DNA from 3 places in the Candidatus Nitrobacter laanbroekii genome. Region 3 is predicted to be linked to each of the others. Evidence: riboswitches for the same ligand, from Rfam matches in the RefSeq annotation. Region 3 holds a riboswitch; each other region holds the start of a gene.
What was found. Region 3 has a riboswitch for cobalamin ahead of V4R08_RS02220 (TonB-dependent receptor plug domain-containing protein). Riboswitches for the same ligand answer to the same signal wherever they lie in the genome.
Positions count from the first base shown of each region.

Region 1: it holds a riboswitch for cobalamin, as region 3 does, so the genes downstream of both, metE (5-methyltetrahydropteroyltriglutamate--homocysteine S-methyltransferase) here and V4R08_RS02220 (TonB-dependent receptor plug domain-containing protein) in region 3, are expected to answer to the same signal.
Region 2: it holds a riboswitch for cobalamin, as region 3 does, so the genes downstream of both, V4R08_RS12170 (FecCD family ABC transporter permease) here and V4R08_RS02220 (TonB-dependent receptor plug domain-containing protein) in region 3, are expected to answer to the same signal.

Region 1 is NZ_JBAMDA010000001.1:2,683,380-2,693,806, reverse strand. It holds gene V4R08_RS12505 (branched-chain amino acid ABC transporter permease) at 1-580, shown strand, start outside; gene V4R08_RS12500 (ABC transporter ATP-binding protein) at 577-1,311, shown strand; gene V4R08_RS12495 (ABC transporter ATP-binding protein) at 1,308-2,039, shown strand; gene dusA (tRNA dihydrouridine(20/20a) synthase DusA) at 2,143-3,141, opposite strand; gene metE (5-methyltetrahydropteroyltriglutamate--homocysteine S-methyltransferase) at 3,191-5,527, opposite strand; cobalamin riboswitch at 5,636-5,839, opposite strand; gene V4R08_RS12480 (epoxyqueuosine reductase QueH) at 5,880-6,548, opposite strand; cobalamin riboswitch at 6,737-6,958, shown strand; gene V4R08_RS12475 (ribonucleoside-diphosphate reductase subunit alpha) at 7,073-9,964, shown strand; gene V4R08_RS12470 (ribonucleotide-diphosphate reductase subunit beta) at 10,028-10,427, shown strand, end outside.
Region 2 is NZ_JBAMDA010000001.1:2,610,213-2,620,639, forward strand. It holds gene V4R08_RS12140 (extracellular solute-binding protein) at 1-941, shown strand, start outside; gene V4R08_RS12145 (S41 family peptidase) at 938-2,293, shown strand; gene V4R08_RS12150 (hypothetical protein) at 2,362-2,625, shown strand; gene recQ (DNA helicase RecQ) at 2,890-4,764, shown strand; gene V4R08_RS12160 (ABC transporter substrate-binding protein) at 4,947-5,846, opposite strand; gene V4R08_RS12165 (ABC transporter ATP-binding protein) at 5,852-6,634, opposite strand; gene V4R08_RS12170 (FecCD family ABC transporter permease) at 6,631-7,656, opposite strand; cobalamin riboswitch at 7,889-8,107, opposite strand; gene V4R08_RS12175 (hypothetical protein) at 8,270-8,554, opposite strand; tRNA gene V4R08_RS12180 (tRNA-Ser) at 8,722-8,811, opposite strand; gene V4R08_RS12185 (hypothetical protein) at 8,915-9,052, shown strand; gene otsA (alpha,alpha-trehalose-phosphate synthase (UDP-forming)) at 9,259-10,427, opposite strand, start outside.
Region 3 is NZ_JBAMDA010000001.1:469,731-480,157, forward strand. It holds gene V4R08_RS02205 (DUF5330 domain-containing protein) at 1-223, opposite strand, end outside; gene V4R08_RS02210 (sensor histidine kinase) at 653-2,500, shown strand; gene V4R08_RS02215 (peptidoglycan-binding domain-containing protein) at 2,523-3,167, shown strand; gene V4R08_RS02220 (TonB-dependent receptor plug domain-containing protein) at 3,464-5,551, opposite strand; cobalamin riboswitch at 5,662-5,858, opposite strand; gene rpe (ribulose-phosphate 3-epimerase) at 6,013-6,714, opposite strand; gene V4R08_RS02230 (EF-hand domain-containing protein) at 6,987-7,772, shown strand; gene V4R08_RS02235 (outer membrane beta-barrel protein) at 8,087-9,241, shown strand; gene V4R08_RS02240 (hypothetical protein) at 9,288-9,542, opposite strand; gene V4R08_RS02245 (P1 family peptidase) at 9,758-10,427, opposite strand, start outside.

The DNA.
Region 1 (10,427 bases), 2.2 Mb from region 3:
AATCGTCTCCAACGTGGGCCTGGCCGGCCAGAATATCGGGCTTGTCTTGCCGCCCCTCAACAACGATCCTCTGTTTTACGAGTTGTCGCTTGGGCTGCTGGTGCTGGCTACGCTGACGGTTTTCTGGTTGACGCGCAGCCGCTTCGGTTTTGGATTGATTGCTATCCGCGAAAACGAAGAGGGCGCGGAAGTGATGGGTGTCAATACGACGTTGTATAAGACAATGGCCTTCGCTCTTTCCGGCGTTTTCAGCGCGCTGGCCGGAGGCATTCATGCCTACTGGGTTACGTTCATCGATCCGGAAAGCGCGTTCGATATCAGCCTGAACGTCAAGATGATCATCATGGCGGTATTCGGCGGGCCCGGCACGATTCTGGGACCGGTTGTCGGAGCGCTTTCGCTGTCGGCGATCTCCGAATTTCTGTCGAGCGAGATCACCAGCCTTGCGAGCCTTTTCTTTGGCATCGTCGTCGTGGTCGCGGTTGTCCTCATGCCGCGCGGACTGGCGGACATGTTGCGGCGGTTCCGCAAGACGGGCTGGCGGTATTTCGCCGAAAACATCCGGACGCACCGGCTGTGACCCCGATACTCGAAATCAGACACGTGACCCGCCGCTTTGCCGGCCTGATCGCGGTCAACGATGTCAGCTTTCTGTTGCAGCCCCGGGAAATTCTCGGCGTGATCGGTCCGAACGGCGCCGGAAAAACCACGCTCATCAGCCTGATCAGTGGGACGCTCGCGCCCAGTTCGGGCGATATCTTTTTTGAAGGACAGTCTCTTGCCGGCATGGCCGCCTACCGTCGTGCCCGGCTGGGCATCGGGCGCACGTTCCAGATCATGCGGCCGTTTCCCGGTCTGTCGGTGTTGGACAACGTCGCCGTCGGCGCCCTCTTCGGTCACGGAGGAGGACATGCCAAGTTGGCTCAAGCCCGCGAGCAGGCGCGCGCTCAACTGGACTTTGTCGGGCTCGGCAAGTTCGTCGATCAACGCGCGGACGAGTTGGGCGGCCCTGGCCGCAAGCGGCTGGAACTGGCAAAGGCTTTGGCGATGCAGCCGAAGGTTTTGCTATGCGACGAGGTCATGGCCGGACTGAATCTGGTCGAGATCGAAGAGGTGATCGCGGTGATCCGCAAGGTTCGCGACACAGGGATCAGCGTTCTCGTGATCGAGCACGTCATCAAAGCCATCAAGAGTCTGTCGGACCGGCTGCTGGTATTGCACCATGGCGAAAAGATCGCAGACGGCGAACCCGCCAGCGTGCTCGCAAACCAGACCGTCATCGAGGCGTATCTCGGCAAGAGGCGGATATGAGCACAAAGCCAGCGGTCAAGGAGCCTCTGCTTGACGTCCGCTCGGTCAGCGCGGGCTATGGCGGGATGCCGGTCTTGCACGACGTCACCCTGACTGTCTATCCGGCCGAGATCGTGGCGCTGGTCGGCAGCAACGGCGCCGGCAAGACCACCTTGCTGCGCACGCTGTCGCGCGTGCTTTCCGCCACCGGCGGCATCGTCATGAACAGCCAAGATCTGATGCCGATGACGTCCGATCAGGTCTTTGCGGCCGGTCTGGTTCAGGTTCCGGAAGGCCGCCAGTTGTTCGACCGCATGAGCGTCCAGGACAACTTGCTGATGGGCGCCTTCAGGCGAACCGACAAAGCTGCCGTCGCACGCGACCTCGACAGGATGTATGCGCTGTTTCCGCGCATGGCGGAACGCCGCCGGCAGCTCGCCGGAAGCATGTCGGGCGGAGAGCAGCAAATGTGCGCGATGGCGCGAGGCCTGATGGCGGCGCCGATCGTGCTGATGATCGACGAGATGAGCCTGGGATTGGCACCCGTCATCGTCGAACAGTTGATGGATGTCCTGACCACGATCCGCGACGAAGGCGTAACGGTGCTGCTGGTCGAACAGGACGTCAATCTGGCGCTATCGACGGCCGACCGGGGTTACGTGATGGAAACCGGCAGCATCGTTCATAGCGGCCCCGCCAAACAGCTCATCGACGACCCGGAAGTACAGCGCGCCTATCTCGGACTTTGAGCAGCCATTTGGCGATGGAAGGACCGTCGTGCCTCAGCCGATTTCGGTCGGCTCTCGCAGATCGATGATACGTTGCGCCGGCCCGAGCTTGTTTGGCAGCGCGTCATGCCGCGATGGACGACACCGCAGGTTCATCCACCAGCGCCATCGCCTCCCGCAAGACATCGACGCCAGCATCGGCCTTCACGCCGTTCTCGGCGAGATAGCGCCGAAACGCCCGCGCCCCCGGCGCGCCATGAAACGCGCCGACAAGATGCCGGGTGATGGAATGCAATCGCACGCCGCTTGCAAGTTGATCCTCGATGTAAGGTATCATGGCCTCGAGCGCGCGCTTCATCGTGGCGTGCAGTGCCGCCTCGCCGAACAGTTCGGAATCGACCTTCAGCAACCGCCATGGATCCTGATAGGCGGCGCGGCCCAGCATGACGCCATCGCCATGCGCCAGATGTTGTTTCGCTTCTGAAATCCCGCCGATGCCGCCGTTGACGATCACGGGCAGATCGGGAAGCGACGCTTTCAACCGGTAAATCCTGTCATAGTCCAGCGGCGGAATATTCCGGTTCTCCTTCGGAGATAATCCCTGGAGCCACGCTTTTCGCGCATGGACGATCAGGGCATCGACGCCGGCCGCCGCCACCTTGCGCGCGAAGCCGTCGAGGCCGGTTTCGGAATCCTGATCGTCGATCCCGATCCGGCATTTCACGGTGACCGGAACGGACACCGCGCGTTTCATGGCGTGAACGGCCTCGGCAACGACATCCGGCTCGGCCATCAGGCAGGCGCCGAACCGGCCATCCTTCACCCGGTCGGACGGACAGCCGACGTTCAGATTGATTTCGTCGTAGCCGAAATCCTCACCGATGCGCGCGGCCGCCGTGAGATCGCCCGGATGCGATCCGCCGAGCTGGAGCGCGACCGGATGCTCGATATCACTGAACCCAAGCAAACGGTCGCGCGCGCCATGGATCACCGCGCCGGTCGTGAGCATCTCGGTGTAGAGCCGCGCACGACGCGTGAGCAGGCGATGGAACACCCGGCAATGCCGATCGGTCCAATCCATCATGGGCGCGACGGAAAATCTATGCGATTGATTCGGCAGCATTTTTCAGTACATTCAAATCGTCAGGTCTCGTCGAGTACACTCAACCTTTCTAACGCATCAGTCTCGCCGCCTCCACCATGTTGACGAGCGCCGGCCTGACCTCCTCCCACTTGCGGGTCTTCAGTCCGCAATCCGGATTGATCCAGAGCTGGCCGTCGGACAGGCGCTGGCGCGCAAGTTTGAGCAGGCCGGTCATCTCGTCGACCGCCGGCACGCGCGGAGAGTGGATGTCGTAGACGCCGGGACCGATCTCGTTGGGATATTTGTAATCCTTGAAGGCGTCGAGAAGCTCCATCCTGGAGCGCGACGTCTCGATCGAGATGACGTCGGCATCCATCGCCGCGATCGCATCGATGATGTCGTTGAACTCCGAATAGCACATGTGGGTGTGGATCTGGGTCGCGTCAGCGACGCCGCTCGCGCACAGACGGAAACACTCCACGGCCCAGTCGAGATACGTCTTCCATTCGGAACGGCGCAGCGGCAGCCCCTCGCGCAGCGCGGCCTCGTCGATCTGGATCATGGATGCGCTGGCCGTTTCCAGGTCAGCGACCTCGTCACGGATCGCGAGCGCGATCTGCCGGCAGGCAACGCTGCGCGGCACGTCATCGCGCACGAAGGACCAGTTGAGAATGGTGACGGGGCCGGTGAGCATCCCCTTCATCGGTTTCGCGGTCAGCGATTGCGCGTATTTCCACCAGCCGACGGTCATCGGCTCGGGCCTGGACACGTCGCCGAACAGGATCGGCGGGCGGACGCAGCGCGAGCCGTAGCTCTGAACCCAGCCGTGCTTGGTGAAGGCGAATCCGGAAAGCTGTTCGCCGAAATACTGAACCATGTCGTTGCGCTCGAACTCGCCATGCACGAGCACGTCGAGGCCGATGTCTTCCTGCCAGCGGATGGTTCGGGCCGTCTCGTCCTGCAGGAACTTCTCATAGTCGGCATCGCTCATCATGCCTTTGGCGTGCGCCGAACGCGCCTTGCGGACCTCGGCGGTCTGCGGGAACGAGCCGATCGTGGTCGTCGGGAACGACGGGAGGCCGAAGCGCTCGTGCTGCAACTTGGCGCGACCTGCGAAGACGCTCTTGCGCCTGGTCATGTCAGGCGTGATGGCTGCGATCCGTGCTGTAACTCTGGTGTCATGGACCTTCGGCGATGTCTTGCGCGCCGCCGCGGCGTTTGCGGAGGCTTCCAGCGCATCGCCGACCGAGTCGCGGCCTTTGGCGAGAGCTTCACCGAGCGTTGCCAGCTCGCTCATCTTCTGCACCGAAAACGCAAGCCAGCTCTTCAGCTCCGCATCGAGGTCGGTCTCCAGCGACACGTCGATCGGCACGTGCAGGAGCGAGCAGGACGGCGCGATCTGCACACGGTCGATGCCACGCCTGGCGACCACGGGTTCGAGCCGGTCAAGCAGCGCCGGCAGGTTGGCGCGCCAGATGTTGCGGCCATCGATGACGCCGAGCGACAGAACCAGATCTTGCGCCGCCTTTGCCGCGATGGGCTCAAGCTGCTCGGGAGCGCGAACAAGATCGAGGTGTAGGCCGGCGACCGACAGCGAGAGGGTGGTATCGAGATTGTCACCGATGCCGCCAAAATAAGTGGTCAGCATGATCTTCAGGTTAGGCAAAGCGCGCGCGACCTGCTCATAAGTCTTGCGCAGCGCATCGCGGGTCGCATCATCGAGATCGAGAACGAGACAGGGCTCGTCGAGCTGCACCCAGTCGGCTCCCTCTGCGGCAAGGCGCTTGAGCACGTCGATATAGACCGGTAGCAGATCGGGAAGTAGAGACAGGGAATCGAAATTCGCGTCCTTGCTCTTGCCGAATTTCAGATAGGTGACGGGGCCGAGCAGCACTGGCCGGGTCTGGTAGCCGAGCGCCTTGGCCTCGCGATATTCATCAATCGCCTTGAGCGAGGAGAGCGCAAAGCGCTGGCCCTTGCTGAATTCAGGAACCATGTAGTGGTAGTTGGTGTCGAACCACTTGGTCATCTCCTGCGCCGGCGCGCCATGAACGTCACCGTCGCCATGATGGCCATGCGCGCAGGATGGATCGTGATCTCCACCCTGGGCGCCGCGCGCCATCGCGAAATAGGTTGCGAGCGGCACCGGCCCGCTTTTCCATCCGTAGATCTCCGGTATCGCGCCGACCATGACGCTGGTGTCGAGCACATGGTCGTAGAGCGTGAAATCGTTCGACGGAATGACGGTGACGCCGAGCGACTTCTGGCGCGCCCAGTTCACGGCGCGCAATCCGGCCGCCGCTTCAAGCAGCGCGGTTTCGTTGGACTTGCCCGACCAGTAGCTTTCGAGCGCGGTTTTCAGTTCGCGGCGCGGACCGATGCGCGGCGTGCCGAGCGTAGCGACAGGAAGAGAGGAAACAGACACGGCTTAACCCCATATGTTGGAGGCTGGGCCTTAGCGACGCGGCATGGGAATCCTGGCGACGAGCCGCCATCGAGACCGCAACCGCACCACCGGGACACCCCGCCCGAGGACGACTATGTTGCCGGGGCAGGTCTCCTGGCTCGCGGGTCTCAGCTTTGGTCCAGCCTTCCCGGGACGACACCCAGTGGCATGATGGACCACGGCTCACCGCTTACAGTTGCGGGGGCAGCGCCGGTCTTGCTCAAGAGCGCACCGGCTTCCCTCTTAGCTCCAGGCACGAATACCCGGAGAACCTCGACGGCCCCACCTATGGGCCAGCGTCCACGGGTCGTCAACCGGCCATAGCGGAATCTTATTTCGAATCCGGATCGTCATCGCTCCCGTAGAATTGCGTGCCGATCACGATGGGCGGACGGCCCTGATACCTGCGGTGTTGATTGGTGTCGCGCAGCGAATAGACGCAGCCGCAATACTCCTGCTGATAGAATTCCTCGCGCTTGCTGATCTCGATCATCCGCTGCGACCCGCCGCCCTTGCGCCAGTTGAAATCCCAGTACGACAGGCCGTCATAGCGTCCGGCCGCGCGATGGCCGCAGTCATTGATCTGCGCCATGTTCTTCCACCGGGAGATGCCGAGCGACGATGTCATCACCGGAAAATCGTGCTCATGCGCATACAGCGCGGTGCGCTCGAATCGCATGTTGAAACACATCGTGCAGCGCGCGCCGCGTTCGGGTTCCCACTCCATCCCCTTGGCACGGGCGAACCAGTTGTCCTTGTCGTAATCGGCATCGACGAACGGCACGCCGTGCTTCTCCGCGAAGCGGACGTTCTCGTCCTTGCGCAGCAGGTATTCCTTCAGGGGGTGGATGTTGGGGTTGTAGAAGAAGATCGTGTAATCGACCCCCGAGGCCAGCATCGCTTCCATCACTTCGCCCGAGCAAGGCGCGCAACAGGAATGCAGAAGCACCTTTTTTTGCCCGTTCGGGGGCGTCAGATTCGGTCGGACGAATTGGTTCACGGCAGACTCGACGGTTGGGCCGCGAGAAAAACGCTGCGGCATATCTCTTGGAATAATGGGCTGTAGGATCGAAGCGTCAAGGGTCGGGCAGACCGATGATCCATAGAAGCGCTTCGACGGAACTGTGAATTACGAGAATTTAGCGACCGCGGTCGAAACGATCTATTGACACCAAGTTCGGTAGAACTACTAGATATGGTGGTCACGGTCTCTCGAGTCGCAAAATCGAGAGCTAAGAGGGAAGCCGGTGCGCCCGAGTCTTAATCGCGGGCAATGCCGGCGCTGCCCCCGCAACTGTAAGCGGTGAGCTGAAGTCCATTATTGTGTCACTGGGGCCGCACGGCCCTGGGAAGACCGGACCGACGCATGGACCCGCGAGCCAGTAGATCTGCCGCGACAACAGAAACGTCCCTGGGCGGGGTGTCCCGGTGGATCGCGTGGCGGGATCGCGGCGTCTGTCGCGGGATGTCCCTGCCCGCGTCTCCGCTCGGCCCCGGCTCACAACAAACTGGGGTCCTGAGCCGATGTCTCTCGCAACCGAAGCTACTGCGCGTGCCGTGCGTCCGTCCTTGCCTGCTGCGATCGCGATGCCGCCCAGCGAACCCGCGTATCAGGTCATTCGACGCAACGGGTCGGTATCGCCGTTCGATTCCTCGAAGATCGCCGTCGCGCTGACCAAGGCGTTTCTCGCGGTCGAGGGCAACAGCGCCGCCGCTTCGCGCCGGGTCCACGACATCGTCACTGAACTGACCGACCAGATCGTCGCCAGCCTGACGCGGCGCACTGATGCGGGCCGCACCTTCCACATCGAGGATATTCAGGATCAGGCCGAACTCGCGCTGATGCGGAGCGAACATCACAAGGTCGCGCGCGCCTATGTGCTCTATCGCGAGGAGCGGACACGCGAACGGGCTAAGGCGCAGGAGTCGAAGGCAGAGGGCGGTTCGGCAGTCGCAGCGCAGACGCTGCGGATGAAGTCGGCCGACGGATCGATGGCGCCGCTCGATACCAGGCGCCTCGCTGCCGTGGTGGAGGAATCTTGCGCCGGACTCGACGGCGTCTCGGCCGAGGCCATTCTGACCGAAACCCATCGCAACCTTTATGACAGCATCAGCGCGGATGAGTTGGCGTTGGCTCCGATCCTCGCAGCGCGCACGCTGGTCGAGACCGACCCGGACTACGCCAAGGCGAGCGCGCGGCTCCTGCTCGACAAGCTGCGCTGCGAGGCGTTGGGCCTCATTACCGGCCGGCCGGAGCAGGCGACCCAGACGGAGATGACGGAGCGCTACGCTGAGTATTTCCGTGCGTATGTACGAACCGGCATCGCGAATGAGCTGCTCGATCCCGAGATCGAGCGCTTCGACCTCGACCGGCTCGCGGCGGCGCTGAAGCCGGAGCGCGACCTGCAGTTCGACTATCTCGGATTGCAGACCCTCTACGACCGCTACTTCCTGCACGTCCGCGGCACGCGTTTCGAACTGCCGCAGGCATTCTTCATGCGCGTCGCCTGCGGCCTTGCACTGCGCGAGATCGACCGGGAGGAGAAGGCGATCGCGTTCTACGACCTGCTCTCGTCGTTCGACTTCATGGCCTCGACGCCGACACTGTTCAACGCCGGAACGCTGCGGCCGCAGCTCTCGTCGTGCTTCCTCACGACCGTCGCCGACGATCTTGACGGCATCTTCAAGGCGATCAAGGACAACGCGCTACTCTCCAAATACGCGGGAGGACTTGGCAACGACTGGTCGCGCGTGCGCGGGCTCGGCGCGCACATCAAGGGCACGAATGGCGAAAGCCAGGGCGTTGTGCCGTTCCTGAAAGTCGCGAACGACACGGCGATCGCCGTCAATCAGGGCGGCAAGCGCAAGGGCGCGGTGTGCGCGTATCTGGAGACGTGGCACATCGATATCGAGGAGTTCCTCGACCTGCGCAAGAACACCGGCGACGACCGCCGCCGCACCCATGACATGAATACGGCGAACTGGGTGCCGGACCTCTTCATGCAGCGGGTCGAGGAAGACGGCGTCTGGACGCTGTTCTCGCCGGACGAGACGCCGGACCTGCACGATCTCACCGGCAAGGCCTTCGCCGACCGCTACGCCCTCTATGAGAAGAAGGCCGCGCGCGGCGAAATGCGGGTGACCAAGCAGGTTCGCGCCGTCGAGTTGTGGCGGCGGATGCTGACCATGCTGTTCGAGACCGGGCATCCCTGGATCGCCTTCAAGGACCCGTGCAACCTGCGCTCGCCGCAGCAGCATTGCGGCGTCGTGCATTCCTCGAATCTCTGCACCGAGATCACGCTCAACACGTCAAATACCGAGGTCGCGGTCTGCAATCTCGGCTCGGTCAATCTCGTCAACCACTTGCACGACGGAAAGCTCGATCACGAGCACCTCGCGCACACCGTGAAGACCGCGATGCGGATGCTCGACAATGTGCTCGACGTGAACTTCTACACCATCCCGGAGGCGCGGACCTCGAACCTGCGGCACCGGCCGGTCGGACTCGGCATCATGGGCTTTCAGGATGCGCTCAACATCCTGCGGCTGCCCTATGCCTGCGATGAAGCCGTGTCCTTCGCGGACGTGAGCATGGAGGCGATCTCGTACTGGGCTATCTCGGGCTCGGTCGATCTTGCGGCCGAGCGCGGCCGCTATCCCTCGTATCGGGGATCGCTGTGGTCGAAGGGCATCCTGCCGCTCGACTCCCTCACGCTGGTCGATGACGCGCGCGGCGCGCCGGTCGACCTCGACCGTTCCAGCCGGCTCAACTGGGACGCGCTGCGCCAGCGCGTCATGACCGTCGGCATGCGCAATTCGAACTGCATGGCGATCGCGCCGACCGCGACGATCTCCAACATCTGCGGCGTCTCGCAGTCGATCGAGCCTGCCTATCAGAACCTCTACGTCAAATCCAACATGTCCGGCGACTTCACCGTGGTGAACGCCCATCTCGTGCGCGATCTCAAGGCGCGCGGGCTATGGGACGAGGTGATGATCTCGGACCTCAAATACTTCGACGGCGGCCTGGGCCGGATCGACCGGGTCCCCGACGATCTCAAGGCGCTCTATGCAACCGCCTTCGAGATCGACTCGGCCTGGCTGATCGACGCCGCGGCGCGCCGGCAGAAGTGGATCGACCAGGCGCAGTCGCTCAACCTCTACATCGCCGATCCGAGCGGCAAGAAGCTCGACGCGCTCTATCGCCATGCCTGGAAGCGCGGCCTCAAGACCACCTATTACCTGCGCTCGCGCTCGGCGACCCACGTCGAGAAATCCACGCTGAAAGGCACCGACGGCAAGCTCAACGCCGTCTCGGCGTCAGTGTCAGCAGCACCATTGAATGGTCACGCCGCCGAGAGCGAAGGCTGGAAAGCGTGCCGCATCGACGATCCGACCTGCGAAGCGTGTCAGTAAGCCTCACCGCCATGCCCGCGCTCGTCGCGGGCACGAAAGTAAAAGCAATTCAGGAACACCCTCATGCTCGATTGGTCCGACACCTCGCCTTCCGCACCGGCGCAACCCATTTCGCCGCAGACGCTTGCGCATGACAACATGGCGTCTCCTGATCCATCGCCTCGCGTGGCAATGACCGACACCCCCACCGACGCCACCGGCCTCGGCGACATCGATCGCGGCGCCGCGCGGGTGCGCGTCGACGACAAGCGGATGATCAACGCCCGCGCCGACGTGAACCAGATCCTGCCGCTCAAGTATCGCTGGGCCTGGGAGAAGTATCTCTCCGGCTGCAACAATCACTGGATGCCGACCGAGGTGTCGATGCAGGCCGACATCGCGCTGTGGAAGTCGAAGGACGGCTTGACCGACGACGAGCGGCGCATGGTCAAACGCAACCTCGGCTTCTTCGCGGCCTCCGAAT
Region 2 (10,427 bases), 2.1 Mb from region 3:
GCGTCGGAATGATGCAGGCATTCGCAATGAATCTGAGGCGCGCCAAATTCAGGGATAGGCGCGTGCGAAGGGCCTTCAACTTCGCTTTCAACTTCGAGAGGCTGAATCAGGAGCTTTTCTACGGCGAATACTCGCGCATTAAAAGCTATTTCGCCGGGACGGAGCTCGCTTGTTCAGGGCTTCCACAAGGGCGCGAACTGGAGCTATTGCAGCCCATGCGCTCCCAGGTCCCGCCCGAGGTGTTCACCACACCCTATTGGAATCCGGTGAATCCGGATAACGAGGCGGAACGCGCCAATCTCCTGGAGGCGGTCAATCTGCTCTCGCAGGCAGGGTTCGAGATAAAGGACTTCGGTCTGGTCGATCCCGACACCGGAGAACAGATGGTCGTCGAGTTCCTCATTGGAGACAAGGACCTCGAGCGAGTGATCTTGTTCTATCAGCCGGCACTGGAGCGGATAGGAATAAAGGTTAGTGTCCGCCTGGTCGACGACATACAATACACCAACCGTCTGCGCGAATGGGACTTCGATATCATCGTCTCCAACTGGCAGGAATCGCTCACGCCCGGCAACGAACAGCGTGACTATTGGGGGTCACGCGCAGCAAGCCAGCATGGATCGCGTAATCTGATCGGCATCGAGGACCCTGCGGTCGACGCGCTTATCGGGCGCATCATCTTCGCGGATACCAGGGACGAACTTGTCGCCGCCGCCAGGGCGCTGGATCGGGTGCTGTTGTGGAACCATTTTGTCGTGCCGCAATGGACCCTCTTCAACGAACGCACCGCACGCTGGGACCGGTTTGGTCATCCCGAACAGATGCCGAAATACGGTATGGCCGCCTTCCCCACACTTTGGTGGCGGGAGGAGGAGGGAATCGCGAAGCAGCGGTCGATAACGAACGGGAAGATCAACCAGAGAGGCAAGAGGCTCACATGAAGAAATCGCTTTTGCGCACCGTGGGAATTGCCTGCGCGATATCAGCTGCGATCGTTTATCTTGGACAGGGGCCCGAGGTTGCTGCCGGTCCTCCGAAAACCGATCTGGGACTCGTCGCCGGCGTGATGCAGCTCGTTCAGCGAGACTATGTGCATCCAGTCACCTCAAGCCAGCTCACCGACGATGCCCTGAAGGGAATGCTTTCTCGCCTCGATCCGCATTCCTCCTATATGACCGAGCCGGAATTCCGCGAGTCCGTGGAGGACCTGAACGGAAAGTTCGGCGGCGTCGGCCTGAAGATCTCGGATCGTAACGGACTACCAACCGTCATCTCTCCGATCGACGACACCCCGGCGGCCCGGGCGGGCGTACAGCCGGGCGACGCGATCGTCTCGGTCGATGGCCAAAGTACGCATGGCGCGAATCTGATGGAGGTTGTCAGGAAGATTCGCGGAAAGCCGGAAACGACGGTCAAACTGACGATCGTCCGCGGCGGTAAATCGCCGTTCGACGTACCCCTCACCCGGCAAGTCATTAAAGTCCATAGCGTCAAGTCAAAGCTGGAGCCGGATAACATCGGTTACGTACGAATCAGCGAGTTTGGCCAGGACACGCCAAACGAACTCCGGCAAGCGATCTCGACGCTGAAGTCTGACGCCGGCGGCAAGCTGGCGGGCCTCGTCCTGGACCTGAGAAATGACCCGGGCGGCTTTCTCTCATCTGCGGTTGACGTGTCCGGCAACTTCCTGAACGGCGGTACAGTCGTCTCCATCCGGGGGCGTAACAGCAGCGACGATCGTTCGTTTAAGGCACCTGAAACGGGAGCCTTATTGCCGGACACACCAATGGTGGTTCTCGTCAACGGCGCCTCGGCGTCGGCGTCCGAAATCGTGGCGGGCGCACTGCAGGACCGTCACCGTGCGACCGTGATGGGGACCCAGAGTTTCGGCAAGGGATCGGTTCAATCCATCATCACGATCAAGGGCCATGGCGCCTTGCGACTGACGACTGCCCTTTACTATACGCCGTCGGGCCGCTCCATTCAGGAGGATGGCATCACGCCCGATATCGTCGTCCAGGCGCCGAAAGACGAACAAGTCGCAAATTCCATGGTCCGGCGCGAAGATCAACTCCAAGGCGCTTTCGCAAATCCCGGGCCACTCACAAAATCCAAAGTCGGATCATACGGCAAGCACGGGTCCGCTGAAACGACATCCCCACCCATCAAGGAACAATTGATCGGAACCAATCAAGACGCGCAACTCACGGCCGCGCTGAACCATCTCGAGCGACCGCCAGCACCAAATTCCACGACCGCCGGTGCGAGCGGATCGGGAGCAATGCCGTTGTGAGGCGGCGCCCACGCACGCAGGATGAACGTCCATGTCTCTGCATAAATGTCTCTGCATAAACCACGCCCATGACCAGCGATGAGCCCGCCACTCGCTCCGGAAAGGGAAGAAGGACGATTCCCGGCGAGTTGTCCGCGCTGATGCGAGAGGATTTGCGCGCACTCGGGGGTTGGATAGGCCTGATCATCGCGTCGCTGATCGCCTTCTGGCTCACCGAAGGAACGCAATATCATCAGCTTGCGGCGGGACTTCTGATGTCGTCGTCGACGCTGTTTATCCTGATGGCATTGTTCGAATGCCTTTGGCGGCTGTTCGTTGGCCGGAGTCCTTGAGACGCCAAGATGATCCGGCGCAGCGACGGAAGGACCGTTTGATGCGCAATCATGAAACCATGACAAGTGGCGAACCGGAGTAGTCCGCCAATCTGGCTCTTGAAGGATATACATGATGCGCCCAGAACGCAGCGTTGCGCGTATCGATGTACACTCGGGTCCGAATCAGGCGACCGTGGCCGTTTTCGTTTGCCGTGGCCCGGCGCGGAAGCTTGGTCGTCGCAGACTATCCTCAACATATATATTCGGACCCATCGACGCAGCATGCCCCAACCCGCCATTGCCGCCAGCGAGCAAAAGTCCGCCACCGCTCCAACAGCGCTATCGGTTCTCAATTCCGTCTTTGGGCTGCCTGCCTTTCGCGGTGCCCAGGAGGAAATCGTCCGGCACGTGACGACAGGCGGCAATTGCCTGGTGCTGATGCCGACCGGTGGCGGCAAGTCGCTGTGCTACCAGTTACCGTCGTTGTTGCGTGAAGGCTGCGGCATCGTGGTGTCGCCGCTGATTGCGCTGATGCGCGACCAGGTCGCGGGCCTGCTCGAGGCGGGCGTCAAGGCGGCGGTGCTGAACTCAACGCTATCCTGGGACGATGCCTCCGAGATCGAGCAGCGCCTGCTGGCCGGCGACCTCGACCTGCTTTACATCGCTCCGGAACGGCTGCTGACGCCACGTTGCCTCGCGATGCTGAGCCGCGCGCGGTTGGCGTTGTTCGCCGTCGACGAGGCGCATTGCGTATCGCAGTGGGGGCACGATTTTCGGCCCGAATACATCGGACTGTCGGTGCTCGCGGAGCGCTTTTCCGGGGTGCCGCGCATCGCGCTGACCGCGACCGCAGATGACCTCACCCGGCGCGAGATTGTCGAGCGCCTCGCACTGAATGGCGCGCCGAGCTTCGTGGCCAGTTTCGACCGGCCGAATATTCGGTATGAGATCATCGACAAGAAGAACGCCCGGATGCAACTCAAGGCGTTCATCAACGAGCGCCATGCCGGCGATGCCGGCATCGTCTATTGCCTGTCGCGCGCCAAGGTCGAGGATACCGCCGCCGCGCTGACCAGGGCCGGCATTGCGGCGCTGCCTTATCACGCCGGCCTGGATGCGAGCTTGCGTGCCCGCAATCAGGATCGCTTCCTCAATGAGGATGGCGTCGTCATCGTCGCCACCGTGGCGTTCGGCATGGGGATCGACAAGCCCGATGTGCGCTTCGTTGCGCATCTCGATCTGCCGAAAAGCATCGAGGCCTACTATCAGGAAACCGGACGCGCCGGACGCGACGGCAAACCTGCCGATGCCTGGATGACCTATGGCCTGGCGGATATCGTGCAGCAGCGGCGCATGATCGATGAATCGCAAGGTGCGGAAGCGTTCAAGCGCGTGTCGCTCGATAAGCTCAACGCGCTGGTGGGCCTTGTCGAAACCACCCATTGCCGGCGAACGCGCCTGCTCGGCTATTTCGGCGAAACGCTCAAAGCCATGAAGTGCGGCAATTGCGACAACTGCCTCTCGCCGCCCAAGGTTCGCGACGGTAGCGTCATCGCGCAAAAGCTGTTGTCCTGTGTCTATAGAACCGGCGAGCGCTTCGGCGCGGTCCATCTCATCGATATCCTGACCGGTCGTGAGACCGATCGCGTCAAGCAGTTCGGGCATCACCGATTGTCGGTATTCGGGATCGGCGCCGACCTCAACGACAAGCAGTGGCGCGCGGCCCTGCGCCAGGTAGTCGCGTTGGGTCATCTTCGGCCGGACAGCGAGGCGTTCGGTGCGTTCAAGCTGACGGAATCAGCACGAGACGTCTTGAAGGGCATCACCGCAGTGATGCTGCGCGAAGAATCCGCCGATGCCATCGCTCAACGCGGCACGTCCAGATCGAAGCGAGGGTCGAAGTTTGTCTCAGTCTCGCGCGATGTGTCCTCGCAATCCGCCGGTCTCATGGGAGCTTTGCGCGCCTGGCGTTCAGAGATGGCCCGCAAGCACGGCGTTCCCGCCTATGTTGTCTTCAACGATACGACGCTGGAAGGCATCGCGACGTTACAGCCGCGCACCCACGCTCAACTGCACGCCGTCGCCGGTATCGGTGACAAGAAGCTTGAACGCTACGGCGATGCGCTGATCGCGTTGGTGGAAAAGGAAGCTCGCTGAGAAGAATCGTCATCTTCTTTACCAGGGACAGCGGACCGCCAAAGACCACAGTCTGCCCAAGCCTATTCCACATCAGGCTCCTAGAGCGTTTTCGAGCGAAGTGGATACCGGTTCGCGTCAAGAAAACGCGTCAATCAAAATCATAGAGCCCCGCTTCTGATTCCATCAGAAGCGAAAAGGCTCTAGCCCCCGACGCGCTTCAGCTCCGCGACCAGCCGGTCCAGCGCATCGGCGAGCATCGGCCCGCCGCACACCGTGAGGTCTTCGGGAATCACGATGCGCCGCGACGGCGGATACAGTTTTTCCAGCGCCGGATGCAACAACAGCGCGCTGCCCTCGTCTTCCGCGACATCGCTGTCGTTGGATACCAGGATAAAGTCCGGCCGATCTGCAACAATCGTTTCCAGCTTGGCAAACCCGCCGGAGCCGATGTCCAGGCCGGACGCGGCATTCGACAACCCGGTGATCGAGAGCAACGCGCTGGTGACGGTGTCATCGCCCGAAACCCAGCCACGCCGCGACAGCGCCAGCACCCGATAGGGCTTGCGCGCGACCGCCTTCTTCGCGCGGGCAATGGCGGCATCGAGCCGGGCGATCTGGGCTTGCGCGCGATCCGGATGCCCGACAAGATCGCCCATCCTGCGAATTTGGCCTTTCACGTCGTCGATCGATTTTGCGATATCGAATTCGGCGACCCTCATTCCTTGCTGCTTCAGCAACTCGCGCGTCGTTCGCTTCATGTAAAGGCTGGCGACGACAACATCCGGCCTGAGCATCAGCACATCCTCCGCCTCGCCGGAAAGCCGCCGATACTTCTTCGCCTCCGCCGCGGCCCAGGAGCGCGCGGCATCCCGCGAATAAGGGCTGAGGCCGAGGATCTGGGCGGGATCGGCAAGCGTCATCAGAAGCTGATCGGTGCAGACATTGATCGAGGCGACGCGCAGCAGATCGGCGGCCTGCGCCCGCGTGACGGCTCCGACGGTCAATGTCAGAACGATCGCGGCAAGACCGCTGCATCTGCGCCCGACGATGGCGGCCCGGATCGCCTCACTGAGGCGCTGCACCCGTGCAAACAGCGACATCGCGATCAAACCTCCGCCCACGGCACGATCACGGTTTCGCATTGATAGTCGGCCCGATAGGTCCTGACGCGAAAGACGTTGGCTATGACGGTCTCCGAGAGCGCGTCGGCAGGCGGTCCCTGCGACACCAGGCGCCCGTCGGACAGCACGAGAACGATATCCGCAAACCGCGCCGCGAGCCCGAGATCGTGCGTCACCACGACGACCAGCGTCCCTTGGTCCGCGGCGCTCCGCAGTTTGGTGAGAACTTCGATCTGATAGCGCGGATCGAGCGATGCGGTCGGCTCGTCGGCCAAAAGCACCGGCGCTTCCACGGCCAGCACCCGTGCCAGCGCCACCCGGCTGCGTTCGCCGCCGGACAATTCCGTCACGCGGCGATCGCTCAAAACTACCACGTCGGTCGCCTGCATCGCCCGCATCACCGCCGCGGCATCTTTCTCTGTCAGCCGTGCCGGATCGACCGCGCCATGTGGGTAACGTCCAAGCGCCACGATATCCTTCGCCGGCAACGGCCAATGCATCTGATGGCCCTGCGGCAGGTAGGCGAAACGGCGCGCGCGCTCTCGAAGGGTGAGCGATGGCAGCGCGTCGCCGCAAACCTCGATGGTCCCTTCCGATGGCAGAAGGCCCGCCAGCGCCCGCAGCAACGTGGTCTTGCCGGCGCCGTTCGGCCCGACCAGCGCGACAAGATGTCCGCCTGGGAGCGCCAGCGAAATATCGCTCAGGACAACTCTCTTTCCGAGGCTGGCCGACACCGACGATGCGACGAGAATGGCGACTTCGCTCATGCGACGCCTCCACCCAGCGCGCGCCGCTCGCGCACGATCAGGTAGAGAAAGAACGGCACGCCGATCAGCGCGGTCAGCACGCCGACCTTGATGTCCGAGGTCGATGGGATAACGCGCACCGCGATATCGGCCGCGAGCAGCAGCGCCGCGCCGGTCAGCGCGCTCGGCACCAGCAGCCGCGCCGGGTCGTAGCCGATCAGGGGTCGCATCAGATGCGGCGCGACCAGGCCGATGAAGCCGATGGCGCCGGCTACCGCAACCGCGCCGCCGACGCCGAGCGCAACGCCGAGGATCGCCCACAGCCGTAACCGGCCGACATCGACGCCGAGACTCTGCGCGGATTCCTCACCAAGACTGAGCGCGCGAAACGCATGGCGCTGGCTCATCAGGATCGCGGCTCCCGCGACGATGAACGGCAGCGCCAGTATCACGTGGCGAAAGCTGCGGTCTTCCAGCGAACCCAACAGCCAGAATGCAATCTCCAGCGCCGCGAACGGATTGCGCGACATGTTCATGGTCAGCGATGTCGCGGCACCGGCCAACGACGAAATCGCAAGCCCCGCAAGAATCAGGATCAGCAGGTTCGCATGACGCCCCGCGATCGCGAGCAGCGCGAACACTGAAACGAATGCCGCGACGATGGCCGCGACCGGCAGTGCGAAGGAACGCACGTCGGCCGACCCGAGCGCGATGACCAGCACCGCGCCGAACGCCGCCGCCTGCGGCGCGCCGAACAGCGAGGGCGACGCCAGGGGGTTGCGCAGCAGGCCCTGCAAAGCCGCGCCCGACAAACCGAGAATGGCGCCGATGGCGACCCCGAGGATCGCGCGCGGCAGGCGGATCTCCTGCACGATGATCCGCTGGACCTCGCCGCCGCTGCCGAACAAGGCATCGAGAACGGCGACCGGCGACAACCTCACAGGACCCACTCCCAGCGACACCAGCGTCAGCACCGCGACCGCCGCGCACAGCGCGACCGTCACGATCGTTCGTCGGCGGTCCGCGATGCCTGTCGTCACCATCTGGCGTTGAAAGATGTGGCGTTGAAAGCCGTGCAAATCGCGGGCCCGGCCGGCCCGGCAACACATTTCGGGAGACCCATGACGACCCTTTCCGCCGACCCGCCGTCGAACGCCTAGAGCATTTCAACGCCTAGAGCATTTCCCGGTGAAGTGGAAACCGGTTCACCGTAAGGAAATGCGACCATTCAATAGGTTGGAGCGCTCGTTCTGATTTCATCAGAACGATAAGCGCTCGAAGAATGCGTCACCGGCCGGTCTCCTGGCTCGCGGCCGGTATCCGGATCCGCCTTCCCGCCCATGCATGGCATGGTCAGTGGCTGAATGGATGCGGATGGCCGCTTACAGTTGCGGGGGCAGCCGCGGTATTGGGGGCAGTATCCCCGCACCGTATTCCCGTTTCACCTCCTAGATTCCGATTCAACCGTGTTGAACCGGAATCTAGCCTTATCCTTTTGATTGAGCATGGTCTTATCCGAAAACCGGTTTCCACTTTTCGGGATCATGCTCCAGGGGAGGCACCGATGACGCTCCAAACAAGCACAGCGGCACACCCCATGCAACCGCGAACGCGTTCGCCTGCGTTGCCGCGCAATACAGCGAGTACGCAATACCATCAGAACCGCGAGAGATAACGAGGCAGTTCCTGCTCGAATTCAGGGAAGTAGCGCGAAATCACAGAAATATCGAAGCGAGCGAGGATCGACTCCTTGGGCTCCCGGTCGAGCAAGAAGCGAAAGGCGGCCTCGAGGCAGCGCTCAGGCGTGTGCTTGCCGGCTGTCAGTTGCTTGCTCTTCACTTCAGACATTGTGACGCGATGACGAGTCTCACTCTTTCCTTCGCGGACCACGACCTCGAAATCGAATGGGTCGCCCTCACCGACACGCTGAACCTCGATCATACGATCATCCCCGTTTCAACAGTCGGTGGCGCAACTGTTCTCCCTGCGCACCGCATACGCCGCCCGGCCGCCGCCAGGATGTTTGCGAACTGCTCCGGCCCAAAGCCTGGCGTTATTGGGCTCTCACCCGCGCTCGCAACCGTAAAGAATGTTCGTCACGATAAAAATGGCGGAGAGAGTGGGATTCGAACCCACGGTACGGTTTCCCGCACACACGCTTTCCAAGCGTGCGCCTTAAGCCACTCGGCCATCTCTCCGGGCGTCTTCTCATGACGGGGCGTGCCGGTTTTTGCAAGAGAGCGACGCCGTGGCGCCGGGATTTTTCATAAATATATGAATGATATAAAGTATTTTCGGGCCATGGCCATCCGTTCCGACGATTTGCTGCTGCCATCGGGCATCGATCGGACGGCCGATGCCTGCCCGTGTGGTGGTTCAGCAGTTCGCTTCATGTCCGGCGAATCTGTTGGACGAACTTTTGGTTGGGCCAACTTCTGAGAGGCTATTTTGAAAATCGGGTTATGGGGTTTTGCGCGGGGCTGAATTATGATTCAATCTCTTGATGGCCGTGACGCGTTGAAACGCTTCATCGTCAGCTCATCTAAAGCACTTCCCGATGAAGTGGACACCGGCTCACCGTAAGGAAATGCGACCACTCAATCGCTTGGAGTGCCCGTTCTGATTCCATCAGAACGGTAAGCGCTCTAATGAACGCGCGCGCTGCTCCCCGAGCCGACCGCGTGCAGCGGCCATGGTTTCGGCGATTCGACAGCGACGCTTTCGCTTGCGACCTTCCTGTCGGACGCCTGTGCGTCCTCGAGCGCGTCGGAAAAATCCGCAAACCACTGCTGGACGGTGCTGGCGCGCAGCTTTCGCATCATGGCTTCCCAGCGCATCCTGCGTTCCGTCAATGGCATCGAAAACGCGGTCGCGATGGCGCGCGCCATCCCGTCGATTTCGTGCGGGTTAACGAGGAGCGCTGTCTGCAACTGATTTGCGGCGCCTGCGAATTTGGACAATACCAGCACGCCCGGATCGGCCGGATTTTGCGCGGCGACATACTCCTTGGCGACGAGATTCATCCCGTCGTGCAGCGGCGTCACCACGCCCACGCGCGCCGTGCGATAGAGACCGGCCAGCACGGTCTGGCTGTACCCCCGGTTGAGGTAGCGGATCGGCATCCAGTCGGTTTCGCCGTGACGGCCATTGACGTCGCTGACGAGTTTCGCAAGTTCGCTCTGCAGGTTGCCGTAGGCCTCGATGGTGCCGCGGGAGGGGGTCGCAATCTGCAACAGCGTCACCGTGCGCTTCAGCGCGGGCTGCGCGGTCAGCATACGGTCGAATGCACTGATCCGATTCACCAGTCCCTTCGAATAATCCAGGCGGTCGACGCCGATCGCCAGCTGTTCTCCGTTCAGGCTGCGCCGCAACCGCGAGACGTCCGGATGCGAGGACGCCTTGGCGGCCTGCAACGCGAATTTCTCCACATCGATCCCGATCGGAAATACGGCGCATCGCGACTTGCCGTAACGCGAGGTCACGGCGCCGTCCTCGATCGTGAGGCCGAGTTCGGATTGAAGATAGCCGAGAAAATTTTCGCAGTCGTCATCGGTCTGGAATCCGATCAGATCGTAAGCCAGCATCGCCTCGACCAATTCGCGATGATGCGGAACGGCGTCGATGATGGTGCGGGTCGGCCACGGCGTATGCAGGAAGAAACCGATCGGATGTTGGACGCCGAGATCGCGCAGTTCGGCGCCCAGCGACAGAAAATGATAATCCTGAATCCAGAAGGCGGTGTCCGGCTTGCGGAAGCGCATCAAGGCCCGCGCCATGAAGGCGTTGACCTCGCGGTACGACTGATAGTCGTCCT
Region 3 (10,427 bases):
CCTGGGCGCGCTGCCCGATCGCGACCGCGGCCTGACCGCCGACCTCGCAGGCGGCGGGCTGACGTGTGCAGAATTGACTCATGTCCGACACCGCCGCCGTCGCAGCCGATACGGCCTCGGAGGCGCCGATCTGCGGGCCCTTGTCCGCGTCCGGCGCCTTGTCCCTCGGCAGCAGCACGAGCACGAGCCCGAGCCAGAATGCCATACGAAGCAGGAAAAACATGTCGCGTCCCTATGCGTCTTTTTCGTCCCGTTGCGTTGAATTCCGCAATCTGCCCCTTGCGTATCAGAGCGGTTCTGAATCTCGGGTATCTCCGCCGCCCCTTCAGGCGAAGAAAATCCTGCAAGCGGTGGTGGAACCGGATTCGGCGTAAATTTTCGATTGATGCGGTGGTCGCGGCCGCCCTCGCGCCGGCGGCATCGTGATTTCACGACATCGTCCGCACAGGTGATGGAAACCTTGCATTCACCATTCGCGCCGAATGCAGCCGCTGCCGGGCGGGAAAACGGTCCTCGCGCGGATTGTTTGGTCGCGGGCAGCGCTGCCTTAGCGTTCGCTTAAGTTCACTCTGACACGTTTGCGCCAACGAAAACGGAGGCGTTCCGGCGCGTCTGATACGACGTAGGCTGAAGCGCAAGCGACGTGACTGCATTGACCATCATCCAGGACTGCCTCGACGCCCTGCTGCATCCGTCGGCGCGATACGATGCGTTGACGCGGGCGCGTCATCGGACCTTCATGGGGCCGCGGCTGCTCGGGAGCCTCGTCGCGCTCGCAGCGTTTCCGGTCTATCTCGCGATCCGCGGCGCGCCGACGGCGCTTGAGGTAGCGGCTTTCGCCTGGCTCGTTGTCCCGATTCTGCTGTCCTATTTCCTGTCGCGGACCGGCCGCTACGAAGGCGCGCATGTGCTGTCGTCGCTCGCGCTCGCCGGTCTCGTCATGATGATCGCGATTCCAACCGGCGGGATCGGATCGTTCGCGGCCGTCTGGCTTGTCGTGATTCCGCTGGAGGCGGCACTGTCCGCGTCCCGCCGCGTCGTCGGGTTTGCCTCGACGCTCGCAGTCTTGTGCGTGCTCGCGCTGATTGCGATGAGCTACCTTGATATTTTGCCGTCGCTAGATGCCGGCGCGGCGGCGCACGGTGTCTTTATGGCTTTCGGCATTGCGTCCGCAACCCTCTATGCCGCCGGGGTGGCGTTCGGGGCCGAAGCGCTGGCGCGCACCGGCACCTCGCTGCTGAATGTCGAGGAAGGCCGCTATCGCCTGCTGGCGCGCAACATGTGCGACGTGATTTCGCGCCACAGGCGCAACGGCGCCGTGCAGTTCATTTCGCCTGCGGCGGAAGCCCTGCTTGGCGCGCCGGTGTCGGAATTGCAGGACCATGGCCTGTTCGACCGGGTCCACGTGGCCGATCGCCCGGCATATCTCACCGCGCTCGCGGCGGCTGCGCTCGGCAACGACGGACAAAGCGTCGAATTCAGGCTCAGGCGCGACGTCGCGCGGGATCCGCAGGGAGAGGCGCGCCATTCCACGGACTTTATATGGGTGGAAATGCGGTGCCGGCCGCTTGAGCCGGCCTCCGCCGCCGGAACGTCCGCCGAACCCGAAGTCGTCGCAGTGATGCGGGACATCACCGACCGGAAACATCAGGAGCACGCGCTGGATCTGGCGCTTACCACCGCCGAACGCGCCGATGCGGCCAAGACCCGGTTTCTCGCGACCATGAGTCACGAGCTGCGAACGCCGCTCAATGCCATCATCGGATTTTCGGAGATGATGGTTCAGGAGGATGCCCTGTCGCTCGATGCGGCGCGGCGCAAGGAGTATGCCCAACTCATCAACGATTCCGGCCAGCATCTGTTGTCGGTGGTCAACAGCATCCTCGACATATCGAAAATGGAATCCGGAAACTTCGAGATCTTGCCCGAGCCGTTCGCGCCGCGCGAGGTGTTGCTCAACAGCAGCAACCTGCTCGCGCTCAAGGCCCGCGACAACGGCATCGAACTCGTCACCCGCGTCCCGGAGGATTTGCCGCAGATCACCGGCGATCCGCGCGCGTTCAGGCAGATCGTTTTGAATCTGGTATCGAACGCCGTCAAGTTCACCGAGCGCGGCGGCCGGGTCACGATCTCGGCGCGCGTCGAGGGATCGCGCATGGTGCTGCGCGTGATGGACAACGGCGTCGGCATCGCGCAGGAAGACCTCAAGCGGATCGGCGACCCCTTCTTTCAGGCTGGAAAAACCTACCAGCGGCGCCATGAAGGGACCGGACTCGGGCTGTCGATCGTCAAGAGCCTGGTTGCATTGCACAGGGGCGAGATCGATGTGCAGAGCAAGGTGGAGGAGGGGACCACGGTGACCGTCATGTTGCCGCTGACATTCGTGCCCGGCGTCGACGTGCCCGAAGCCGAGCCGTCGTCGGACAATATCGCGACGCTGACGCCCGCACCGCGCCCCGGCAAGCAGGATCAAGGTTATCGGGTGAAGAAGAGTGCCTAGAAAAGCTGTTGGAGAGGATGTGGTGCGGCCACGGCGTCGCAGCGTGGCTACCGGGACAAGCGAGGTTGACGAAGAACGCGGTCTCGCCATGCGCATTCTCCTGCACAGCCCGAAAGATCTGCTTGCGGGGTCGCTCGCCTTTGCCGCTGTCGGCGCGATTGTCGCCAACGCCATGTTCATGCAGGCCGGCCATCATCCGTCGCCGATGTTCGGATCAAGCGTCGCGATGCCGCTGGCGTTGCGGCAGGTCAACCCGCTGCCGAAGCCCCGACCGGTCGAGGCGGACACGGCCGAGGCCAAGCCGGCAGAACTGCGCGCCAGTGAGACGAAGGCGGCGGAGACAAAGCCCGACGATACTGTCGCCAGTGTTGTCAGGCCCACCGCGCCGCTGCACGCGCATAGCCCGCATCCGCCGACGCCAATCCCGGCGCCCGCGCATAGCGATCCCGTCGCCGATCTTATCAACGCGACGCGCCGTGTCGCCGCAGTCCAGCGGACATTGACGCAATACGGCTATGGCCAATTGAAGCCGACAGGAACGGTCGGAACCGACACCCAGGCCGCGATCCGGAAATTCGAGCAGACTCGCCGGATGCCGGTGACCGGACAAATGTCGGATCGTCTCGTGCGCGAACTTGCGGCCATGACCGGACGGCCGATCGATTAGAGCCATTCATACTTATACGGAATCAGGTTGCCGTCATTGCGAGGCGCATCGCGCCGAAGCAATCCAGAAAGTTCCGAAGAAAGACCTGGATTGCTTCGCGGAGTTTATCAACGGGCGGCGCCTTGCGCCGGCCCGTTGGCTCGCAATGACATCTGATGAATGCGCTTCCGTCAAAACGTGAAACGCTTGAGCTGCCACGTCGTCATTCCGAAGCGTCGCGAAGCGACGAGCCCGGAATCGTCACCCCCGTCCCGCTTCAGGAAGCCGCCTCTCTCCGGCCAAACCGCCGCCCAACGCTATTGCACCCCGTAACTTGCGACCCGGATGCCGCCGAAAATCCCGAGGCCCGGCGAAAGGAATCCGGTCGGATTTTGGTAGCGCACGTCAAAGAGATTATCGACCCGTCCGAACACCTTGACCTGATCGTTGATGGCATAGTCGCCACGCAAATTCACAAGCGTATAGCCGGGCGCGACAATTCCGGAGGCCGAGCCGTCGCGGGTGACGTCGATCCAGTTGCTGATATGGAGCACCGTCGCCGACAACGTAAGTTGATCGATAGGCAGCCAGGTCGCCGTCGCGCTCCACTTGTCCTTGGGCCGGCGCAGCAGTTGCAGGCCGGTGGTGGCATCGACGGCACGGGTGAAGGTGTAATCCGCGCGGAGGCCGAAACACTTTGTGATCTGTGCCGAGACGAACGTTTCGGTGCCTTCGGTTGTCGCGCTGTTTACATTCACTAACGATGTGAACGTATCATTATAATCGATCAGGTTGGTGATGTCGTTGTGGAAATAGGTCGAGCCGAACCGCACGCGATCGTTGAATAGAGGCTGCTCGAAGCCGGCATCGTAGCCTTTGCTGTCTTCCGGTTTCAGGTTGGGGTTAGCGAAGAAGTTGAATGCAGGATAGTCCCGGTACAATTGGCTCAACGACGGCGCCTTGAACCCGGTGCCGTAGCTCGCTTTCAGTTTCGTCTCGGTGACGGGAAGGATAACCGCCGGCGCGATCCGGTAGGTCCCATGCTCGCCAAACCGGTCGTTGGAGTCCTCGCGGACATTCGCAACCAGGAAAAAGCGTTTCGCAAACGCCGATTGCAACTCGATGAATCCGGCCTTGTTGCCGTTCTGAGCCGCAAGATCGGTGGTGTCGATGCGATCGGTCTGTTGCTCGGCGCCGACGATAAGGTTGTTGTCGCGCGCAATCTCGGCCACAGTATGCCAGTCGAACTTCAGCCGCGTGCCCGTGGTGGCCGTCGCAACCGGATCTCCCGGACCTATGTCGTAGCCTCTGCTGTTGGTGTAATTGACGCCGAAGTAGTTCTTGATCCGTCCGTCGAACAGCGACCATACGGCCTCTTCGCGGTTGAAGAGCTGCTGGACGGCGTGCGTGCTCTGCGCGGCATTGGGAAAGCTCGGAAATCCGCTATCCCCGGTGAACAGCAGCGTCGCGTCGGTGTAGCGAACCACCGAATTCACGGTCAGGTTTTCATTGAGATCGACCCCGAGCTTGGTCGAATAGGTCTTGTTGTCGTAGTTGTTCCCGATCGCTTTCCGTCCCGGCGGGAGCAGTTCCTGCGGGGTGACGGGAATGTCTCCGGCGTGGAGATGAGCGACGTTGACCGCGTAATTGAAGTTCTGTTCGGAGCCGCTCAATCCGAGCGTCTGGTTGAAGGTGTTGAACGAGCCGGCCTCGATTGACGCCGTGGCGCGCGGCGGACCTTCTCCCTTCTTCGTGATGATGGAGATCACGCCGCCGATCGCGTCGGAACCGTAGAGCCCGCTCTGCGGGCCTCGCAGAATTTCCATCTGCTGAATGTCCGCCGCAAGAAGATGAGCGTAGTCGAATGCGCCATTGATGTTGCCAGGATCGCCGATGTCGATTCCGTCGACGATCACCTTGGTGTGGTTGGCATTGGTGCCGCGCATGAAAACCGACGCCTGGGCGCCCGGTCCGCCGGCTTGTATGACATTCAAACCGGGGACCGTGTTCAGGATATCCGGGACGGTGCGGTATTGCTGGGTCTGAATATCCTTCTCGGTGACGACGGTCACGGAGCTTGCCAACTGGCCTGCGGGCGTCACGACACCGGTCGTGCTGACGATAACGGATGCTGTCGCGCCCGGAGCGTGGGCATCGCCGACGGCGGGTTGTCGAGAGGCGGAGCGGGTCGCACGGCGCGACCGCGAAGCTGCGCGGTGGGACGGCGGTGGCGAATCTGTCGTTCTCTCCGGCAAGGGCGCGATCTGGATCGGTGGCAGCAGGTTGGGAGAAGCGGATTGCTGGGCGAGGGAAGGCGTGGTCAGGCCGATCGACCCCACGGACGCGAGGACGGTGGAGGCAAGCAGGCTTCTGCGATAAAGCCCGGAAACGAAGGCGGCAGACATGAGGAAACCTCGGCAGGACGTCGGTGGCACGTCACAGCGAACGAGGTTTCACAGGAGCCCCGGGGGCGCCGGTGAAGCGGATGTCTGTAGTCCCCGACTGACACCTTCGCGTGTGACCACGGCTGACGGCAGGTCTCCTGGCTCGCGGGTCGTGACCTTGCGTCGCCTTCCCGGGGCCGAGATGTCCCAGTGGCCTGTGACGCAGATTCGCCGCTTACAGTTGCGGGGGCAGCCATGGCGTTGGGATGATCCCGCACCACGTTCCCTTTTGATCTCCCGAGGGAGAACCGTCGTCGGTCATTTAGAAGTGTGTCAAAGCCGTGTCAATTGACAGAGCGATTTGGACGCGGCTTTTCCCGCCTCCGGTGCATATCCGCCGCATCGGCATTTTCAAAGACGCGGAGTCCCGGATCGCATTTTCGATGCGTTCCGGAATAATGCGGATGGTCTTAAGCGTTCCGTCAGACCAATTCGCCTCGCGCCGCGGCGGCGGCACTGCGGATCGCGTCCATGTTCGCCTTGTAGGACTCCATCGTGCCGCCCTTGAACACCGCCGAGCCCGCCACGAAGGCATTGGCGCCGGCGGCACCGAGCTCGCCCGCAACGTCGGGCGCGACGCCGCCGTCCACCTCGATGTCGATCGGCCGCCCCGCCGTCATCGCGCGCAGATCCCGAATCTTGTCGAGCGCGGAGGAAATGAATTTCTGGCCGCCGAAACCCGGATTGACCGACATCACCAGCACCAGATCGACCATGTCGAGGACATACTCGATGGTGGAGAGTGGGGTCGCGGGATTGAGCGAGACGCCGGCCTTCTTGCCGAGGTTGCGAATGGCCTGCAGCGAGCGATGCAGATGCGGCCCCGCTTCGACGTGAACCGTGATGTGATCGCAACCGGCCTTGGCGAAGGCTTCCAGATAGGGATCGCAGGGCGAGATCATCAGATGGGCGTCGAAAATCTTCTTCGTGTGCGGTCGCATCGCCTTGATGACATCGGGGCCGTAGGAGATGTTCGGCACGAAATGGCCGTCCATCACGTCGAGATGGATCCAGTCGGCGCCCGCCTGATCGACGGCGCGGACCTCCTCGCCCAGCTTCGAGAAGTCCGAGGCCAGGATCGACGGTGCGATGACGAGAGGACGCGGCGCAAAAGTCTGAGACATGAACGTTTCCGGAAATTTCTGCGGGCTTGAGAGAGCCTCGCCTAACATGGGCCGCGGCCGGGAGCAATGCGTGGCATCCGTCCGAATCCGGAATGGCTTCGGGGCGCAGGCACGGCAAGTTCTGCCCGCGGGCGGCACGTTTTGCCTCGGTTTCGCCGGGGCGTTGCGCTGAAACTCCATATTCTATCGTGTTTCTATGGTGGCACGGCGCTTGCTCGAATGATTCCCGAACGGGACTTCCGCCGCGCGCGGCACCTATCGGGAGTATGGCCATGCTGTTTGCCCTAGGGGCCGCGTCGTCGGCGATCGATGCATTTCAATCGCTGACGTCATCGACCTCTTCGCCGGTCAAGACCGGGTTCGGTCCGTCCGCAACGGCATCATTCGATCCAGCCGGCACGGCGACGGTCTCAACCAGTCCCGGCCCCTCGTCGGGATCGGGCGGCGGAAACTGTATCGCGCCAGCGACCATGAGCGCGCTGCTGGCGGCACAGGGACAGTCGTCGGGCGCGCCGACCACCACCAGCGCATCCAGCGCGTTACAGGATCTGTTTTCGCAGATCGACGGCAACGGCGACGGCCAGATCAGCAAGTCCGAATTCGAGAGCGCGCTCGGCGCGGGCGGCACCAATCTGGCACAGGCCGACGACGTGTTCGGCAAGCTGGATACGAATGGCGACGGTTCGGTGAGCCTCGACGAGATGGCATCGGCCCTGAAAGGCGCAGGCGGCCACGGACACGGTCATGGCCACCGTCACTCTGTCGCGAGTTCAGACGGCTCCAGCAGCGCGGACGGATCGAGCGGTGCCAGCGGAGGGTCGAGTTCCGATTCACTGCTCGCGGCGCTCGACTCATCGACCTCGATCACCAATGGCGACGGATCGGTAACCACCACGACCACGCTTGCGGATGGAACCCAGGTGACGCTGACGTCACCACCGTCTTCGTCGATGTCAGGCACGGCGTCATCGTCCTACAACCTCATGCAGCAGGCGATCCAGCGCGAAGCCCAGGCGATCTCCGCGTCGGCTACTCAATCGCTCTCGGTCAGCGTTTAGCAGACGACCGGGCCGTCATTCCCGAAGCTGCGTTAGCGGCTGTCGGGAATCCAGTATCATGAGAAGAATTTGTGAATCCCGGATTCTCCGATGTGCAATTGCACATTGAGGCTCGCACCTCAGGTCGGCAATTGCCGACCGATGGTGCCGCCCCGGAATGACATTTTCTGACAATATCCGTAGCCGTTGCGATTACCGGTGGTAGCCTTGGGTTCGCCGCATCCGTATCATTGCGCCGCCGACGTCGATTTTCATGATCCGATAACCATATCCTTCAAGTAATCGTTCCCTCTGCAAAGTATTGCGAGGGACGTATGTATATACCACAAGTATTTCTGATCGCCGGCTGCGTCGGTCTCATCGGCTCCCACGCTTCCGCTGAAGACGACTTCACCGCGTCGTTCCGCTTGCGCGGCGGCTTCGATTCCAATCCGCAGTTTTCGATTGGGCAGGGTCGCGGCAGCGCTTTCATCGCCGCCGACACGGCGTTGGCGGCGGGAATGAAAGCCGACGGCTACACGCTGGGTGTCGCGGCGGAAGCCAATGCGACGCACTATGCGCAGCCGCTGTTGACGCCCGCTCGCGGCGGCAAGGTGATCCTGCGCGGTTCGATCGGCGACGACGATCTCAAGCTGGATTCCACATCGACCATTGCCGACACCAGCACCTACAATCTGCGCTCGACCGACCTGATCCAGTCGGTCAGGGGTGAAGCCCGATACGGCTCGATCAAGCTGTTCGCGACCGCGGAAGGAGGCCGGTCGAGCCTGAACCAGACCAACGCGATCTTTCAGGATTTTCTTCCCGACCCGCAGCAGTATTTGCGGGGCACGCTGATCCCCGGCGTCAGTCTCGTCAGCGGCAAGTCCGAGTTCGGCGCGTCCGTGAACCTGTCGGTGCGGCGCTATCTGCAGGAGTTCGACGTGTTCGGCTATCGTCGCCACAACGAGAGGGTGCAGCCGTTTCTATTCGCGAAATATGCCGACGACGCCGTGACCGCGTTTGCCTCCGTCTCGCAGTTACGCGGGACATGGCACGATCCGGATTTCACCAACGTCAATCGAACGCTGTTCGATGCCAGTTTGACCTGGCGTGCAGCGCCTTTTCGAATCGATCTGACTGCGTGGCGCCGCGCGGGCGAAACCACGTTTCCGATCTCGCCGATCACCATCGACACCGCATATTCCGCGAAGGTCTCCTGGAACGTGGAGCCGGAGGTGACGCTGGCGGCTTCGGTTGGTTATGCGGCATCCGACTATCTGGACTCGCCGTTTCGTGCGCGGACGCTGATCTGCGGCGTCGGCGCGACCCGCAACATCGACGACGACCTGACGCTCGGCATCGATATCGCTTATGCAAAGGGCTCGCTGATCTCCGGCGACGATGCGAACGGACTTGTGGTCACGTCGTCGATCACAAAGCGCTTTTCCGCCAAACCGCCGGGGCCGAAAAGTGGCTCCGGCGCGTGAGCCGCGGGTGCGGACGAGGTCGCCCCCGTCCGCCTTCCACCGACGTTCAGTGGCAGCCGCATCCGCCGCCGAGCAATCCGCCCAGCACGTTACTGCGGCCGAGCACCGCGCCGAGCACGCCGTTTTTGCCGGTGGTGACCGCGGTGTGGACGACCAGCGCACCGCGCCCGTTGAGCAGCCCGATCACGCCGCCGCGGCCGGTCAGCACGTTCGCTCCGATACCGATGCCCTGGCCCTTGGCGAAGGCCGGCGCGCTCATGAACGCGCTGGCGACCGCGGCGAGAACGAGAATTTTTTTCATGACGTTTCTCCACTGTTGACGTGCGCGGTAGCGCGCACCGGGAGACCATCGGCCGGTCACATCGTCGTCTCAAGTTATACCGGAAACTAACCTTAAGTATCGCAGATATTTTAGTACGTATACGTATGTATACTGAAATAGATACCTCGTTACATAAAGAGTATTCCGTACCAGCGCAAACCGCGGCAGGCGCCGCCGGGCGCGAGAAGAAATCTTTATCGCGCGAACCGATCCTTCCATGCCGGCAGCGCGTCCGGGAACGGCAGCGCTGCGGCCTCATAGACGCCGCGTGCGATCGCGCGAGCCACCGTGTTGGCCGCAACCATGCCGAGTTCGGTCAATCCAACGAGCGGATCGATCGGCTTCTCGCCGGTGGCGGCGGCAAAGACGACATCGCCGTCGAGCGGCGCGTGCACCGGATAGATCGCCCGCGCGAAGCCGGTTTGCGCGATGATCGCCAGCCGTCTGGCTTGCGGTTTGGTGAGCACGGCATCGGTTACGACGACGGCGAGCGTGGTATTTTCTCCGACGGTTGTCGCCGGGCTGCCCTTCAATCGCATCGTCAGCATGTCCGGCGCGAACGACGGCGGCAGTCCGCGTCCGCCGTATTCGCTATCCGATTCAAATGGCGCGGCCCAGAACCAGGGGCCGTCGCCGACCGTGACGCTGCCGACCGCATTGACCACCGCAAGCGCCGCCACCCGCACGCCGCCCGGCGTAGCGGCCGACGCTGAGCCGAGGCCGCCCTTCAAATTGGCGGTGGTGGCGCCGAGCCCGGCGCCGGCGTTGCCGAGTGCGAAGTCGTCTCCGGCGGCCGCTGCCGCGGCGTAGCCGAGATCGCGATAGGGCGCGAAACGGCCCCACCGCTTGTCGCCGCCGTTCAAG